DNA from 4 places in the Macrococcus epidermidis genome. Region 1 is predicted to be linked to each of the others. Evidence: riboswitches for the same ligand, from Rfam matches in the RefSeq annotation. Region 1 holds a riboswitch; each other region holds the start of a gene.
The links. A riboswitch is a leader RNA that binds a small molecule or an ion and turns the genes downstream of it on or off. The one in region 1 is predicted to bind S-adenosylmethionine.
Positions count from the first base shown of each region.

Region 2: another riboswitch for S-adenosylmethionine. It lies ahead of metK (methionine adenosyltransferase); the one in region 1 lies ahead of KFV12_RS01055 (O-acetylhomoserine aminocarboxypropyltransferase/cysteine synthase family protein).
Region 3: another riboswitch for S-adenosylmethionine. It lies ahead of KFV12_RS11815 (M20 family metallopeptidase); the one in region 1 lies ahead of KFV12_RS01055 (O-acetylhomoserine aminocarboxypropyltransferase/cysteine synthase family protein).
Region 4: another riboswitch for S-adenosylmethionine. It lies ahead of KFV12_RS09875 (hypothetical protein); the one in region 1 lies ahead of KFV12_RS01055 (O-acetylhomoserine aminocarboxypropyltransferase/cysteine synthase family protein).

Region 1 covers NZ_CP073819.1:193,870-198,686, reverse strand. The annotation lists gene KFV12_RS01075 (GNAT family N-acetyltransferase) at 1-208, shown strand, start outside; gene KFV12_RS01070 (formate/nitrite transporter family protein) at 334-1,164, shown strand; gene KFV12_RS01065 (GNAT family N-acetyltransferase) at 1,206-1,673, opposite strand; gene KFV12_RS01060 (PPK2 family polyphosphate kinase) at 1,806-2,666, shown strand; SAM riboswitch class I at 2,744-2,839, shown strand; gene KFV12_RS01055 (O-acetylhomoserine aminocarboxypropyltransferase/cysteine synthase family protein) at 2,931-4,208, shown strand; gene KFV12_RS01050 (homoserine O-acetyltransferase/O-succinyltransferase family protein) at 4,209-4,817, shown strand, end outside.
Region 2 covers NZ_CP073819.1:1,897,141-1,901,957, reverse strand. The annotation lists gene pckA (phosphoenolpyruvate carboxykinase (ATP)) at 165-1,754, opposite strand; SAM riboswitch class I at 1,944-2,055, shown strand; gene metK (methionine adenosyltransferase) at 2,165-3,358, shown strand; gene KFV12_RS10010 (hypothetical protein) at 3,536-3,751, opposite strand; gene KFV12_RS10005 (nuclease-related domain-containing protein) at 3,996-4,817, shown strand, end outside.
Region 3 covers NZ_CP073819.1:2,203,434-2,208,250, reverse strand. The annotation lists gene KFV12_RS11820 (sensor histidine kinase) at 1-1,063, shown strand, start outside; SAM riboswitch class I at 1,118-1,215, shown strand; gene KFV12_RS11815 (M20 family metallopeptidase) at 1,274-2,458, shown strand; gene ldmS (L-aspartate--L-methionine ligase LdmS) at 2,448-3,626, shown strand; gene coaW (type II pantothenate kinase) at 3,826-4,638, opposite strand; gene KFV12_RS11800 (GNAT family N-acetyltransferase) at 4,802-4,817, shown strand, end outside.
Region 4 covers NZ_CP073819.1:1,870,374-1,875,190, forward strand. The annotation lists gene KFV12_RS09860 (RNA polymerase sigma factor) at 1-378, opposite strand, end outside; gene KFV12_RS09865 (hypothetical protein) at 1,457-1,981, opposite strand; gene KFV12_RS09870 (hypothetical protein) at 2,030-2,224, opposite strand; SAM riboswitch class I at 2,386-2,487, shown strand; gene KFV12_RS09875 (hypothetical protein) at 2,561-2,797, shown strand; gene KFV12_RS09880 (hypothetical protein) at 2,869-3,897, opposite strand; gene KFV12_RS09885 (ATP-dependent nuclease) at 3,879-4,817, opposite strand, start outside.

The sequences.
Region 1 (4,817 bases):
ACAAGGCATTGGTAAACATCTTTACAACAAAGCAATTGAACGTGCTAAGTATTATCATTTAAAAAAAGTTTGGTTAGGCGTGTGGGAGCATAATCAAAATGCCCTTGCATTTTACAATAGAATGGGATTTAAACATATAGATTCTCATGTCTTTCAAATGGGCGATGAAGCACAAACAGATTTTATCATGGCGCTTAAAATTATATAATGTTATCTTTTTCACAAATGAGTCTATACACTTTTTTATATAACGGATATAATATAGTTGTATATTCATATTTTAATTTATTTTTTTAAATTTACTGTGATAAAAACACATGAGGAGGCACTAAAATGTCTATTGAAATTCCAGCTAAAACTATCGAAGATACTTATGCTTCGAAAGGCAACATTGAAAACGTATTAAATCAAGTAGCAATGAAAGAAGTGATGGTAGATAAGACACCTGGGCGCTATATGTTAAAAGCGATTATGTCAGGTTTTTTACTAGCTATTATGGCAGTGCTTCAACTTGCAGCTAAGACACAATTTGCTTCAACTGAAAATGCAGGGCTTATCAATTTAGTAGGGGCAATTGCATTCAGTATCGCACTCGTAATGATCGTACTTACTAATTCTGAATTATTAACAAGTAACTTTATGTTCTTTACAGTGGGTTATTATTTCAAAACAATCACAATGGGTAAAATTATAAAAATATTTACGTTATGTTTCCTGGGAAATATTATTGGTGGATTTATCTTATTTGGAATGATGACAGGCACTAAAGTTATGACACCTGAAATGGTAGCAGCATTAACAAAAACAGTAGATGCAAAAACAATAGCATCAAGTTGGCATGCAATTCTAATTAAAGGGATATTCGCTAACTTCTTTATCAATATCGGTATTTATATTTCATTACAATGTAAGGAAGTATTAGCTAAAGTATTCTTTATCGGTATCGGAGTAGTTATCTTTGTATTTATGGCTTACGAACACGTTGTTTACAATGCTGGATTGTTTGCCGGAATGATGTTCTACAATATCGATGCATTATCTTGGATCGATGTACTCAAAAATATTTTCTACGCATATATCGGTAACTATATCGGTGGTGGTTTATTTATCGGATTAGTTTATGCATACTTAAACGGTAGAAGAGACGATGTCATCAGAAACTAAATAACTTTTTATTTGCGTGAAGTGTAAACTTCACGCATTTTTTATATTTTTTTGATCATGCAATAAGCTGGATATCTTTCGCCCTCTATTTGATTACCTTGTTCAAATCCAAGTTTTAAATACATGTCGTGTGCAACCGTATTAGGGACATCCACAAGTAACGTTATATATTTTATATGCGGAAAATGACTCATAATGAATTCCGGTAAAGCAATTAACGCTTGTTTTGCATAACCATTTCTTAAATGCCTATAATCAGTCGCAAAAGATCTTATGTATATACTGTTATCCACTTCAAATTTGTTTTCAAACTCACTATGTTCATGTAACACAAAAAATACAACAGGTATTCCCGCTTCATTTAGTCCAAAAATTGGTGTGCGATTAGTATCTTCTTTTGCCACACTGATGTTTACTTCCGGACTTTTCACAAACTTTAATTGTTCTTCAGTTAACTTAAATTGTAATAGTAAATCTTCGTGGTTTTTTGTATATCGAATAAGTTTCATAAAGTGCTCTCTTCCTCTCTTAAGTCATCTTATTGCATAAGGATTATTATTAAATTATAACAAATTGATATAAATACTGTTTACTTCTATATCTGCTAGGGAAAACATTCAAAAAAGATATGGAGGGTTTCTATGGACATTAACCAATATAAAGTAATACCCAATACTAAATTTGATTTCAATAATTATAAAACATCAGAAAATGAAAAACAAAATAACGATAAAATAAAAGTCGATATCATGCCTGATTTAACAGAAAAACTTGAAAAGCTCCATCTAAAATTACATGCTGCTGAAAAAAATGGTATCATCGTTGTGCTGCAGGCACTAGATGCCGCCGGAAAAGATGAAGTTATCAGTTATATCTTCTCTAACCTAAGTGCACAAGGATTAAAGACTACTTCTTTCGGTAAGCCGAATGACACAGAGCTTAAACACGACTATTTATGGCGTTATCATGAAGGGTTACCTGAGCGTGGGCAAATTGGAATTTTTAATCGTTCATACTATGAAGATGTACTTGCGCCAAGAATACATGATTCTGTTGAAGAACATGAAACGCCAAATAATGAAATAGATGAATCAATTTGGAAAACACGATACCGTCAAATCAATGACTATGAACGTTATTTAACTGAAAATGGATTTGAAGTGATTAAATTCTTCTTCAACATGTCCAAAGATGAGCAACGTGATCGTTTACTTGAGCGAATGACTAATAAAGATAAGAACTGGGAGTTTTCATTCAATGACGTAAAAGAACGTGAGTATTGGGATGACTATCAAAAAATATTCTCTGAAATGTTAGAAGCTACATCTACTGAACATAGTCCGTGGTTCATTTTACCTGCAGATGATGAATGGCATACAAGACGTATCGTTACAGAAGTTATGATAGATACAATAAAGCGATTAAAACCTGAGTTTCCTGAAATTTCACAAGAAAATCAACAGAAACTAGAGGAATATATCAATAAATTAAAAAATAACTAACAAATAATTTCAAAATAAATATTTGACAATTCAGAATAATCGTTTTAGAATTATGTTTAATTCTTACAACTAAATATTACTTATCCAGAGTGGTGGAGGGACTGGCCCTATGAAACCCAGCAACCTATTCAATTAGGTGCTAATTCCAGCAGGTATAACCTGAAAGATGAGCTTATGAGTCTACTTCTTTGAGGTAGGCTCATTTTTTTGCTCCTCTTATTAAATTTAGTGTGGAATACAATTTAATGCCAGGAGGAATTCATTATGACAAATCATTACAAATTTGAAACTCTGCAAGTTCATGCAGGACAAGTTATCGACAAGGAAACGAACGCACGTGCACTTCCGATTTATCAAACAACATCATTTATATTCAACGATACGGAACATGCTGCAAATCTCTTCGGTTTAAAAGAATTAGGTAACATATATTCAAGACTTACAAATCCTACAACAGCTGCTTTTGAGACACGTGTTGCTGAACTTGAAGGTGGTGTAGCAGGTGTCGCTGTCGCTTCAGGAATGGCTGCCATTACTTATGCGATACAAACGATTGCGAACAGCGGTGACCACATCGTAGCAACTACAAGTTTATATGGTGGAACACACACTTTATTCGAACACACATTTAAGAAATTCGGTATTGAAACAACACTCGTGGATACGACAAATTTAGAACATGTAAAAGAGGCATTAAAAGATAATACAAAAGCTATTTTTGTAGAAACTATCGGTAATCCTGAAGGAAATGTTGAAGATATTGAAGCGCTTGCAAACATTGCACACAATCATGGTATTCCTTTAATCGTCGATAATACTTTTGCTTCTCCCTATCTGTGTCGTCCAATTGAGTTTGGTGCAGATATTGTCGTACATTCCGCAACGAAATTTATAGGAGGACATGGTACTTCAATTGGTGGCGTCATTATTGATAGTGGTAATTTTGACTGGGATAATGGTAAGTTTACAAACTTATCCGAACCTGATCCAAGCTATCATAATCTCATTTTTACCGCAGCTTTTGGTGAAGCTGCCTATGCCTTTAAGATACGCACAACCCTACTCAGAGATACTGGTGCAGCAATTTCACCGTTCAATTCATTTTTATTAACCCAAGGATTAGAAACACTTTCGCTTCGTGTAGAGCGTCACGTGGAAAATACACAAAAAGTAATCGCGTTTCTTTCCAATCACGATAAGATTGCCTGGATTAAATATGCAGATACACCAGACAGTCCATACAAAACATTGCAAGAAAAATACTTACCGAAAGGTGCAGGTTCTATCTTTACGTTCGGAGTTAAAGGTGGACGTGAAGCCGGTAAGAAGTTTATCGAATCACTTGAGCTCTTCTCTTTACTTGCAAATGTTGGAGATGCAAAATCGCTTATCATTCATCCCGCTTCTACTACACATGCACAACTTACAGAAGATGAACAACTCGCAGCAGGTGTAAGTCCAGAAACGATTCGAATTTCTATTGGCATTGAACATATCGATGATATTATCGCAGACCTGGAACAAGGATTAAGTGTGATTTAATTGGTTGTTCCTCGTATTCTAATCGTTAATTTAATGCCAAATCAATTCGAAACGGAACTGCAGTTTAAACATCATTTTAAAACAGCTATGATTGATTTTTTATATTTAGATACACATCAAACAAATACTGAAAAAAGAAATTATGCTAAGCAACATTATATAAATTTCGAACAAGCTCAACGATACGATTATGATGCGTTAATCGTAACAGGAGCACCTGTAGAGCATCTTCCTTTTGCATCTGTTTATTATTATGAAGAACTTAAAAGCATCATAGATTGGTCTAAAGCGCAACAACATACGCGGTTGTTTATTTGCTGGGCAGCACAATTTGCGTTACATCACTATTACAATATTGAGAAATTCACTTTTAAAGGTAATAAGAAATTGTTTGGTGTATATGCTTATAATGTTCTGGTGGATCATCCTTTAACAAATAATTTTCAAAGCTACTATATACCCCAATCACGCTATACAAATTTTGTGATACAAGATATTAAAGATAAGACTGACTTAACCATAATCAGCACTCATCCTGAATTTGGTGCAGATTTATTAATATCAAAAGATAATAAAGATATTTATATTAATGGCCATTTAGAGTATGCA
Region 2 (4,817 bases), 780 kb from region 1:
AGATGTGACTTAAATTTTAGTCCTTTTATCTTTAACAGCTTAAACGGCAGAACAGAAGTTGCCCCTACGACAAAAACCGAACAAAAACTATAAATCAAAGCGCGATTTATTAGTTTTGTTCGGTTTTTGCTTGTGGCAGAACACTTCAGCTCCAGCCTCTATTATTATCCTCTAAATATAAAGCCGCCTTTTTCTTCAATTTCTGCTGACTTTTCACCGAATTTCTTGAAGTTTTCCTGGAAGCGTAATGCTAAATCTTTTGCTTTTTCATCGTAAGCATCTTGAGATACCCAAGCGTTACGAGGCATTAAGATTTCTTTAGGAACACCTGCGACTGAATTTGGTACATATAATCCGAAGATAGGATCTTGAGTAAATTCAGAGTTTTTAATTTCGCCACTGATTGCACGACGGATCATAGAACGTGTATGTGTTAAGCTCATACGGCTACCTACACCATATTCTCCACCAGTCCATCCAGTGTTTACTAAGTATACGTCTGAACCATGCTTGTCGATTAATTCACCTAACATATTCGCATATACTGTTGCATGTAATGGTAAGAACGGAGAACCGAAACATGTTGAGAATACTGGTTGTGGGCTCGTTACCCCGCGCTCAGTACCTGCTAATTTAGATGTAAATCCACTTAAGAAGTGGTACATTGCTTGTTCTTTCGTTAATTTAGAGATTGGAGGTAATACGCCGAATGCATCTGCTGTTAAGAAGATGATTGTTTTAGCATGACCAGCAATTGAAGGTAATACGATGTTATCGATATTTTCAATTGGGTATGCTGCACGTGTATTTTCAGTTAATGATTTGTCTTCATAGTCTGGGAAACCTTTTTCATCAACTTTAACATTTTCTAAAATCGCACCGTAACGGATCGCATCATAGATTTGTGGTTCTTTCTCACGAGAAAGGTCGATTGTCTTCGCGTAACATCCACCTTCGATATTGAATACACCATTATCGTTCCAGCCATGTTCATCATCACCGATTAATTTGCGGTGTGGGTCAGCTGATAAAGTTGTTTTACCTGTTCCTGATAAACCGAAGAATAACGCAACGTCTTTATTTTCACCAACGTTTGCTGAACAATGCATACTCATTACACCTTGTGTTGGTAATAAGTAGTTCATTACACCGAAGATACCTTTTTTCATTTCTCCAGCATATTCAGTACCACCGATTAAGATAATTTTATGTTTGAAACTTGTAATGATAAATGTTTCAGAATTTGTACCATCGATTTTTGGATCTGCTTTAAAGTGTGGCGCAGAAATGATAGTGAAGTCTGGATCGATTAAGATACCTTCATTGAATGTTTCAGGTCGGATAAACATTGTACGTGCAAATAAGTTATGCCATGCTAACTCATTGATGACGCGTAAATTTAATTGAGTAGCAGGATCTGCACCTGCATAACCATTGAATTCATAAACTTTATCTTTTGTTCCTAAATAGTCTAAAACGCGGTCTAATAATTTTAAGAAGATATCTTCAGAGATAGGTTGGTTGATTGTACCCCAGTCGATTTGGTCTTTTGTTTCTTCTTCTTCAACGATAAATTTATCTTTTGGTGAACGACCTGTATATTTACCAGTTTCAGTTCTGACAGCACCTGACTCTGTTAATACACCTTCACGATTTGCTAAAATTTCGTTGATTAACTGTGTTCTTGATAATTGATTTAATACGCTATCACTCTTTAATAAGTTATCTAGTTTACCAAAGATTTGTTCGCTCATTAAAAGGTCCCCCAAGTTTATATTTTCTGCTGATGTAAGCAGTTTCATGAAATAGTATAACATAAGGTTTTAAGTGTTACATTAAATATAAATAAAATTTTATAGATAAAATATTATTCAGAAAATTTGTGAATCAATCCGATATATTGACAGTGTACAAAAAGTTTAGTATTATCTAACTTGCGGATTCTCTTATCCAGAGTGGTGGAGGGACATGGACCCTTTGAAGCCCAGCAACCCTTAACTTCATTGTTAAGTAAGGTGCCAAACCGTTTGCAGACAGCTGTCTGAACGATAAGAGCAGAATGGACTAATTATGTATAATTAGCCTTCTCTCTTAATAGGAGAGAGGGCTATTTTTTATTTATAGCTTGAACCGTGAAATATATATTTATTAGGAGTGTTTATAAATGACAGATCGTAAATTATTTACGTCAGAATCAGTAACAGAAGGACATCCAGATAAAATTGCTGACCAAATTTCAGATGCAATCTTAGATGCAATTCTTACAGGAGATCCAAAAGCACGTGTAGCGTGTGAAACATCAGTAACAACAGGTATGGCATTAATCGCAGGTGAAATTACTACATCAACATATGTTGATATTCCTAAAGTAGTACGTGATACTGTAAAAGAAATCGGATATACACGTGCTAAATTCGGCTATGACTTCCAGACGATGGCAGTACTTACTGCAATCGATGAGCAGTCGCCTGATATTGCTCAAGGGGTAGACCGTGCATTAGAAGACCGTGGTAACTTATCTGACTCAGATATCGAATCAATCGGTGCTGGTGACCAAGGTTTAATGTTTGGATTTGCATGTAATGAAACTGAAAGCTTAATGCCTTTACCAATTTCATTATCTCATGAATTAGCACGCCGTCTGACTGCAGTGCGTAAAGATGGCACTTTAGAATACTTACGTCCAGATGGTAAGACACAAGTTACTGTTGAGTATGACGAAGCGGGTAAACCGAAAAGAATTGACACGATCGTTATCTCATCTCAACACCATGAGAAGATTGAATTAGAACAAATTCAGGCTGATATTAAAGAACACGTTATTAAACCAGTTGTTCCAGCTGAATTAATTGATGAAGAAACAAAATATTTCATCAATCCAACTGGTCGTTTCGTAATCGGTGGACCTCAAGGGGATGCTGGTCTTACTGGCCGTAAGATTATCGTAGATACTTACGGCGGATATGCGCGTCACGGTGGTGGTGCATTCTCTGGTAAAGATGCGACTAAAGTTGACCGTAGTGGTGCTTATGCAGCGCGTTATGTTGCGAAGAACATCGTTGCAGCAGGTCTAGCTGACAAATGTGAAGTACAATTAGCTTATGCGATCGGTGTAGCACAACCCGTATCTATTTCAGTTGAAACTTATGGTACTTCTGAATACACTGAACAACAACTTGTTGATGCAGTACGTAAAACATTCGACTTACGTCCAGCAGGTATCATTCAGATGTTAGATCTTCGCCGCCCAATTTATAAACAAACAGCTGCTTACGGTCACTTCGGTCGTACAGATGTTGATTTACCATGGGAAGCGACAGATAAAATTGAAGATTTAAAAGCAAATTTAAATAAATAGAGGCAGGGATAGAAGTGTTCTGCCACAAGCAAAAACCGGACAAAACTAATAAATCGTTCTTTGATTTATAGTTTTTGTTCGGTTTTCTGTCGTAGTGGCCACTTCTATTCCGCCGTTTTAGCTTTATTCGTAGGATGAAAAAAGACTACCTCATGCGAGATAGTCAATAAAAAAATATTAAGCTTCTTCAGTTTCTTCTTCAGTAGTCTCTTCTTCAGCATCATCTTCAGTAGTTTCTTCTTCTGTAGCAGCATCATCTTCAGTAGCTTCTTCTTCAGTTGTTGCTGCATCTTCAGTTTTTGCGTCGTCAGTTTTTTCCTCTTCACCACATGCACCTAATAATAATGCTGATGCGAAAGTACCTGCTAATAATAAACGTTTATACATTGCCATGGTATCATCCTCCGAGAAAATTTAATTTTGCCCAAAAATATTTTTAGGACACTTAAATTATTTCATATCATTATTAATTAAGAATTTATATTTTATTAAACATTGTTAATCTTTGTTCAGAATATTAATTTCTTATTAATATTTTTAATTAGAGTAAACTTTCACAAATTACTTTCATATTTTCGATGAAGTTCTTCTGAAATTTCATTATAATAAAGGAAATACGGTTAGAAAGGTGAATGATATGTCAGTAGAAGTAGGAAGTACTTTATTTTATGTGTTAATTGGTTTAGGTGTCCTGGCTTTATTATTCTTCGTCTTATGGTTACTCGCATTATCCAGCAAGAAAAAATCAATTGCGCGTAAAGAAGAAGAATTTCGTAAAGCACAGAAAATTAGATCAGATGAGTATCACGATGAGAGTGAAAAGTCTCGACTTCAATATAAAAAAGAATTAGCAGAACAAAAAGAAACATTACAGAAAACAATCGATGAGAAATCATCACATATCGAATCTTTAAAGATGTTCTCGAAAGATAAAGGTGAATATTTAACTGACCTTACTTTAATTCAGTTAAAAGAACAGTTCATCCGTGAGGAGCGTATTCGTCCGGAAGATATGCACGTTCTTGCAAATATCTATATTCCTGGTAAACGCGTGAAAAGCACTGATAAACTTGATCATGTCGTATTGACGAGAACTGGTATCTACCTGATAGATTCTAATTACTGGACAGGTCATATTTATCACGGTGTAAGTGAGATGCAGTTTGCTGGCGAACCGATGCTAGAAGGTGTATTCAACATATTAGAGCTTGATCCGAAGCTTGAACAGACAATCGTACTCGATAAGAACAAAGACGGTAATGCTGAATTCAGAACATATAACCACTCGATTGAAGCATTGAAATTAAAAGCAGAACGTTTAGAGAAAGTGTTTGAGTTACCGTATCCGGTAACACCGATTGCGTACTACAATGCAGAAGGGGTAGGTAGTGAACACATTACGAATTATTCGAGAGATAATGGTGTGAAGGTGATTGTAGGTGAAGAAGAACTGCAAACA
Region 3 (4,817 bases), 470 kb from region 1:
TTTCTTTGTTTCATATTTTAAAGATAATAAAAATTATTATGTTGTTCAGAAAAATCCACATCCTGCAGATACGAAAGCAATATTTGCAGAAAACAGCTATATTTATGATAAAGATTTTATGAATGTTATGAAAAACTTTTTAATTTGGTATGCATGGATGAATCTTGTTGTATTAGCCGCTATTTTACTGTTATCAATCTTTTTAGGTAATCGTTTAGCGCAACCATTAAGACATTTTTCTACATGGGTAGAGCAACTAGCTAAGGGTGACTATTCCGTATTAAATAATGAAAAGATATATAAAAATGGCCGATTGCGTCGTAAATATCGTATGTATAGTCCGATAGACGGGGCGATCGCGAAGCTTACAGGAAAGTTATCAGATGATAAAAATTACCAAAGTAACATGAATATTCAGCGTGAAAACTGGGTACGTGGTATTACACATGATTTAAAAACACCACTGAGTTCAATTTATGGTTATGCAAAAATACTTAACAGTGGAATGCAGCTTGAACCGGACGAACAGAAGAAGTTTATAAGCATTATTGAAGATAAAGCATTATATATCGATCAGCTGCTGAAAGATTTGAATATGGTTTATCAGCTGAAAAGTGATGGCATTCAGTTCCATACAGAAGAAACGTGTTTACGAACGTATATTGATGCATTTGTCTCTCAATATGGCAATAAAGGGTTGAGCTACGTCCATAAAGAAGATGCGACGATTCATATTGATACGTCACGCATGGATCGTGTACTGACGAATATTGTGTCGAATAGTTTTACGCATAACGTTAATGTTGAAGTATGGATAAGTACGTACACGAGTGGAAGTAACGCAATCATAGAAATTTCGGATAACGGACAAGGTATACCGCAGGAAGATCTGACGCATATCTTTGAACAGTTCTATCGTGGTAATAGAACGAATGAACATCATAATGGCAGTGGTTTGGGATTATCTGTGGCAAAAGAAATCGTTGAACTGCATGATGGCACGATAGACGTTGTTAGTTCAGTGGCCGGTACGAAATTCTTAATTACTTTACTGACATATTAATTTTGATATTTGACAGAATTTATAGATAACTATATAGTTAGTATTAAATTCAATAACTTATCAAGACGGATCGAGGGAAGGGCCCGATGACATCCAGCAACCTGCAGTCATGTAAGGTGCTAATTCCTACAGCGTAAGCTGGCAGATAAGAACGTGTAGACATTCCTATCTGGGAATGTCTTTTTTTATAATTACGGAGGAGATAATAATATGAATAACAAAGTATTGCAATATATAGATGAACACAGAGATAAATTTATACGCATTAGTCATGAAATTCACGCACGACCTGAATTAGGTAATGAAGAATACTTTGCGTCTAATTTGCTGAGCAAGACATTAAAAGATGCAGGATTTAGTATAGAACGTGATATTGCAGGACATGAAACTGGATTTATCGCAACGTATGAAAGCGAGAAAGCAGGACCTACTATCGCTTATTTAGCAGAATACGATGCATTGCCAGGTCTAGGACATGCGTGTGGTCATAACATTATCGGCACATCTAGTGTATTATCAGCAATTGCTTTAAAAGAAGTGATTGATGATTTAGGCGGTGTTATTCAGGTATTTGGGACACCAGCTGAAGAAGGCGGTGTAAACGGTAGTGCGAAAGCATCATACGTTAAAGCAGGATTATTTAATGATAGTGATGTAGCATTGATGATTCATCCGGGACATGAATCGTTTAGAACCGTGCCAACACTTGCAGTAGACGTGTTTGAAGTGGAGTTTTTTGGCAAGACTGCGCATGCTTCTGAGAATGCGCATAATGGTATTAATGCGCTTGATGCGATGATCAGTTTCTTTAATGGAATCGGCCAATTGCGTCAGCATATTAAGAAGACGGATAAAGTGCATGGTGTTATTTTAGATGGTGGTAAGTCAGCAAATATTATTCCGGATTATACGAAAGCGAGATTTTATACCAGAGCAATTAGCAGAAAAGATTTAGATGTATTAACCGGTAAAGTCGATCGTGTAGCGCAAGGTGCGGCGATTACAGCAGGGGCAGAATATCAGCTCAATCACATTCAAAATGGTGTTAATGAATTCATCAGAAATACATTTTTAGATGATTTATTTGAGAAACATGCTATTATGCATAATGAGCCAATTCTGCATGATGATTTTGGTTTCGGTTCAACGGATACGGGGAATGTGAGTCACATCATACCGACGATTCACCCACATATTAAGATGGGACCATCAACGCTCGTTGGACACACGGTAGAATTTCGTGAAGCAGCGAAGAGCGCACACGGGGATCATGCCTTATTACAAGGTGCTAAAATAATGGCAACGATGGCAATCGAATTAATCGAGAAACCTGAAGAACTACAACGCATTAAACATTTACATGAAACATTAAAGGAGAACATTTATGGGGACTAAACCAATCAACTTACCATTAGTTATGAAAGATTTATATGGAGAGAAAGTGATGTATTCATCACGTCCATCCTATACTTTTAATCCATGGCTACAGCCAGAAGAACATCAGTCAAATTTACTGAGCGCACGTGAACTGTTAATCGCCGAGATGCCGGTCGTTGTACACGAAGCGACCGTGACAGATAAAACTGAAGCATTGTTTAATGCAGTTGGATTTGATATGCCGAATGGTTTCAGAGTGTATAATACACGTGAATCATATGAACAGGTGTTACGCGATGCGGTTCTGGATGGAGAAAAGATATTCTTTCAGTATGCCCATGAAGAGGAATTAGTACCAGGCGATAAATATGTTGTACCACGTGATAAATTTTTAGCGCTTAACAATAAATCGATACTGGATAAGTGGACGAAGGGTAAATTCTTGCCGAAACGTGATGTTGTGGCGATTGAAGACTTTGAAGATACTGTTCGTAAGTGGTCACTGCCTTTCGTGATTAAACCAGGGGATGAACATCCGACTGCCGGTGGATATGGCGTAATGCTGTGCTATACGCAGGAAGATGTTGAGCGTAGTATTAAACGCGTGCGAGAAGCAGAAGGTACAGCACAGATGATTATTGAACAGTTTATTGAACCGGTGCATAATTATTGTGTACAGTATGCATTTAGCGAAGAACTGGGTATTAAGTTTATTGGTTCAAGTCAACAGATCACTGAAAAGTACGGTAAATATCGTGGGAATATTATAGATCATAATATCCCGCAGGATGTCATCGATGCAGGATTAGAAATTATGCAAAATGGTGTAGAAGCTGGATATGTTGGCATTGCCGGCTTTGATTTACTTGTTGATAGCAAAGGTGAGATATACGCAATCGACCTTAACTTCAGACAGAACGGTTCAAGTTCGCTGTTGTTATTAGATAGTGTGTTAGCTGGAGATTATAAGAAGTTTCTTGCATATTATAGCGATGGAGATAACGCGAAATTCTTCGATGTCATATTGGATGAAGTGAAAGCAGGATACTTATTCCCGCTTGCATATTATAATGGAGATTATAAAGAGAAAGACGAATTCCCGTCGCGCTTTATCTGTATCTGGCATGGAGATGAAGATGTAATCGAATCTCGAGTAAAAGCATTTGAAGCACGACTGAAGGGGTGATTCATTTGAGTAAGAAAAATAATGCAACTGGTATTGCAGTAGCAACGACAATTATTAGTGCGACTTTAATTCCATTTTTGTTTAGTTTGGTTAAAGTAATTGGGAAGAAATAAGGTCGTCTGTTTTGGAGACGCTGTTAAATAAGGTCATCTGCAAAGCGAAACGCTGCGTTACTCACACGAGTAACGCAGCGTTTTTTTTATTGCTCATCCATCAATCTCAACGTTCCAACCGCACCTGAATATTCACCGTTTTCGATGAAGTACGGTTTAAAGTTGCGCAATACTGTATAGTTCATCACGATATCGCGCAGTAACGTATTGTTTAAGAAACTTGAGCCGATATAGACGACATATTCAGCACCAAACTCACGGGCTGCATGAATGGATACTGTTGTTACGGTTTCCCCGACGATACCTAATACTGAAGCAATTTTATCAGCATCACTAAAGTTTTCTGTATCTTTGTTATGGAGGACATTACCGAAATTGGCTGCAGTCAGTTCGCCTGGTATCGGCGTTTTATCTCCTTTATAGATATGTTTTACTTTTAAATCGATGATGTCACGATTTCCTTCTTTAGCTATCGTAACAATCTCATCGAAATCTTCTTTTCCAGTCAGTAAGTATGAAAGTCCCATCATCATACCACCACCTGCGCCTGTTCCGCCTGCACGGATTTGTTTGCCGTTGTCTACAAAATGGATAGATGTTCCTGTACCGACGTTACTAAACACAAACTTAGAAATATCAAGATTCATTTCTGTTAGGAATGATTGGATGCCACGGAATGTTGCATCAAATTCAATCGATTGAAAAGCATTTTGTGGGATTAAACTTTGCAGATACGTCGCTTTCCCACCCGTTAAAGCAACTTGTGCATCTGGTACGGTCTTTAACCATTCAGCTACTTCATCGATTTCAGTGCTCAGCTGTTTTCTGAAGGTGAATTTGTCGTTTTCTAAAATAGCAATTTTAATTAAAGTGCCACCAGCGTCAATACCAATCTTCATATCAATACCTCATTTATCATTTATCATTTGTTTTTGTCATTATACTATATTGAAACGTAGTTTGTGGAGATTCATTGTTTTGTTTAAATTTTGTGATAATTTTGAGATGAAATGGGTATATATTGAGTAAATTATTAAATTCATCCAAGACGGAGGCAACATTATGGAATTTATAGGAT
Region 4 (4,817 bases), 800 kb from region 1:
AATTCTTAGTAACACGATTTCTTTTTCAAGTGGTTTTAATTGATCAATCAAATAATACAATTCGCCTAATTGTTCTTTTAATAGATAATCCTTTTCGACGTTCATTGAAGTACTGTTAATATTATTCGATAATCTATCCACTAAATTTCGTTGTTTAGTATTTTTATGTAGGGCTTGTTTCGCCAGATTTAACGCTATTTGACATAACCACGATGAGAATTTGGTATTCTTATCAGGATCAAATTTATCTAACGACTTAATCGCCTGATAAAACGTTTCCTGCGTTATTTCTTCAGCAAGATCTGCATTATTCATATACTTTAACAAGAACTTATAAATAAAATCACGATATTCTATATAAATCTGATTATCATTCATCCCGACCCTCCTTCTATATATTATTCATATTTCTAATACTTTCGTTACAAAAATATATTTTAAAAAACAAAACGCATAAAAAGTTTTAGACAAACTTTTTATGCGTTGTTTAAGTATTGATTATCTATATAGGTAAAATATATATTTCTTTGACTATGTAAATTTTTATTCTATCGATTAATTTTCCTAACATTATATTCTTTAATAACAATTAAAATTATTAAGAAAAACACCAAAAATGGAATAACATTATGAGATACCTCTGACCATTCCCATACATTACCTGTAGTTAAATAGCTCATAAAAAATTGAACGAGCAGTACACCGAAACATCCTCCTAAAGCAGCGTAAACAACATCTTTATTTGTTTTCATATTTAATAAACATTCCTTTGATTTTTATATAATTATATACATATATTCTAAATTATGTATATAATTTAGAATAAGTTATATTTTTTTAGAGGTGATTTACTTGAAGAAGAAAGTTATGACACTCAATATTCTAAATTACTTATTGTATATTGGTTTGATGTTATTTCATATTTACGGAAATAGTATCATTGAATTGGAAGGTATTTGGGTGTACTGCTCAATTGGTATAAGTTCATTAATAATTATTTTTTATATGTTTCATCTGCTGGATAAATATCCTGGATATAAAAAATTATTATATTTTTCACTCACAATTAATTTTTTTTAATATTGTAGTATATATGCCATTGATGTACTTGATATTACTTTCATTCCCTTAATACCGAGATATCGCTTATATTCGATACCTTCTCCATTTTCCTATAGGTATATCCTCTAAGTCTTCCTTGACTTTCTCTGCAGTTAGGATAATGGCTTCAAGGATTAGAATAATACTGAGATAATAGAATTGGTCACCCAGAGCGATGAATTCATAAGGGAATATCTTACTTCCGAAATAATATAATAGTGATAACGCAATAACCGTATCTAGACTATACATGACGATTCTTAATATAGTTATATGTCTTTTAAAGTTCATTTTAATACTCTTTCTATTTTAAGATTTATAAATATAAATTCTTCAATGAAAATATATTTTAATACTACCCCAGCCACTCCGCTTCTGTCATTACCTCATCAATATCAAAGTCATGCGCATAATCATATTTATATTCCTGCTTAATCCACGCAATAAGCGCTGTATCCTCTGAAATGACATCAATGTAAAACGGACTTAATCGAATAAACGTTTTATCATTATAAAGATAACTAAAAAATGGCATCTTTTCTTTCCTTTTATGGTATCTCACGTAATTGATTGCATCTTCTAAAGATAATCCTTTAATATTAACATGCGTAAAATCTTTCTTTAATTCTTCATTATAGACGATATACTCATTGTACCTTTTGATATCAATAATCTTTCCTAACCTGTAATGCTTCGCATTAATATCAAATCCATTGTATAGCAAATCATATTTGTTTGAGATTTTCTTTAGTAACTTCATATAACCAAAGTACGTAAGTCTAGATTCATAAAATCTTACACGTTTATCATTCTCTACAAACATAAAAGGTGATACCATTTGATTTAAAATATCGATACCAGCAACTTTAATTGATGTCATGATTCGTCTCCTTTACTTTGTATTAATATATAGTATTCTTTCAAATCGTCACGACTGTCTTCCGTTCTCAAGATGAGTTGCTAAATTCTTAAAATACATTGGCATACCGATCATTAGAAGTACACCTGCAATGAGTCCGTGAATGCTATCCGGTTTAATATCATATAGTAACGCATATCCAATAAATATAAATCCGATGATACTGAGCGCCGCACCAATAAAAAGTTTATGACATGATTTCATTACTTTTATCACCTCATTTTCTTTTTATTATACTATCTCAATCCATGTACTTTACCTTAAACTTACCTTAAAAATATGGCTCAAAAAATATTACAAAATGATTTCGAAGGGTTCTGAATAAAAAAAGTATGTTATAATTAACTTACAAAAAAATAGCTCGTATCTTATTCAGAGCAGGTGGAGGGACTTGGCCCTATGAAACCTCAGCAACAGGCTTATGCACTGTGCTAATTCCAACAAGATGATATCTTGAAAGATAAGAAGTTCTTACTTAAGCTCTTCTTTCTTTAAGATGAGCTTATTTTTATTGTAAAAACGATTTAAGGAGTGTTTATAATGAGAACAAGAGCAGACGTATTAGCAGAATTAGTAGAGGCACAAATGAAGAAACCGAACAGTTGGTCATCTAGCATGGCTAGAATGGGAAAAATTTCTCAGCTTAAAAGTGAATTAAATGCATTAGATGCTGAGCTTTATACACAAGCGCCTGAAGAACCAACTATTGTTAAAGAGAACCGTAAAGTTGAGTTTGTTATTAATGGCTACAAAGTGACCGTAGAACCACAATATTAATAGAAGTGCCTATCATATGATGGGCACTTCTATTAATATAATTGTAATAAAATTCTATTAATTTAAAAATTCTATATATTTTTTTTGTATAATAATAATTTGGATTCTTCGATAAAATATAAATTTCTTGAAGTTCGAGTACATGCTACATAAAATTTATTTTTGGTCAAAGGTGCTAATTCATTTAATTTATCTTTATTATACTTTTCAAAAGTAGATCTATTTAATACAACGCAAACATCTTCAAACGTTAATCCTTTAGACTCTCCCCAATTCATTGAATATCCAAGATATTGATTTGCCTTTTGATAAAACAATTTTGGTATATTATCATTTTCCATAATATTTTTAATCTTATCTATTTCCGTCAAAAGATTTATTTCATGCTTTTCAGAAGTATGAGATTTCATATCAATTTGCAATTTATTTGTTATGAATTGAGTGACTGATTGAGGGCATCTTTTTGAAAAAATAAATTCATTTGTGTTTATCTCATAACCATTAGATTTATATCCCTTTAGAAAGTTATCAATTTTTATTTTCATACTTTTATTAGTATTTCCTCTGATTGATGTAGAATAAGTGGTTTGAAAAAAGTCTCCATACAAATAAACATTCCCTGAAAATTCTATTAATTTAAATGCAATATTAATCTCATCTGAAGAAAGATCTTGAAACTCATCGATAAATACATTATCAAAAAATTTATTTAATCTACCAATAAAATCTATTTCATTAAATAAAATAAACTTTGAAATTTTATTGTTATATATAAATTTATTTGAATTTAAATAATATGAAATATTGTCAGATTTATATTTGAAATGATTCGGTGTTTTATAAGTTATTCCATTTATTTCAAAATCAATTGGTAGATAAGGCTTTAAACAAAAAGAATACAAAAAAGAATATACTTTTTTAACAACAATATTTTCTGGAATGTATCCAAATTTCATAATAATTCTTGAAATTAATTCTTTTTCGTTATTATTAGTATAAGTTAGGACTAATGATCTCTCTTTTTCATTCAATTTGTCAATAATAGCAGTGGTTTTCCCGGATCCAGCAACTGCATTATAAATTATTTTTCTTTTATCCATTGTAAACCTTCTTTAATATAAATTGGTATATTAATTTCTATTTCTTCATTTTCTAATTTTTCAAGTAACCTCATGGCAAATTCAGTTTTATTATTTAGCATATATTCTAGTAACCCATTTTTCATACTTTTTGTTTTCATTGAATAATCAAGTATCTGAATATTAGAATTATATATACATACTTCAAAAGTATGATTATCGTTATTAATATCGGAAACAATTTTTATATTTTCAAAACTATTAACTTCTTCATATTTCTTTAATATATTTTCATCATAATTTTTATCATTATCCGTAATAACTAAAGTCTCAATACCGAGTAATTTAGATAACTCTAAATAATTTTTAAAATTTAAACCATTTACGGATATTATTGATATATCGTTACTATGAGGTAAACAACCATGAATAATTTCATAGAATTTGTTCATTAAAATAAATTCCGCGGGTCCTTCAACTAATATTGCTTTCTTTGATAATATAAAATCCAACAAACTTGTATTTGGAGATTTTTTAAAATACCTATTTGCCTGTTTTGAAATATCTATTATACTTGTTACATTAGTTTTTGAAAGAATATGCATATTGTTTATTTCTAATCTTGAAGCAATCATATTACTATGTGTTGAAATAAATAATTGTAAATTTGAATCTTCTATTAATTTTATTAATTTTAACATATTAATATAACTCAAATGATTTTCAGGTTCTTCAATTAAAATAATCTTTACATTTTCACTTGTTGAGTTTAAAGAGGATTGAATTCCTAATATTAATTGTTCTCCTTTTCCTTCTTGTTCTATAGAAATATCTTCTTTAACCGCAGTAATATGTTTATCAAATTGGCTAGTAATTAAATTTGATGTTTGAATTTTATATTCCTCATATGAATTCAAACCGTAATTATCATATAAATCATT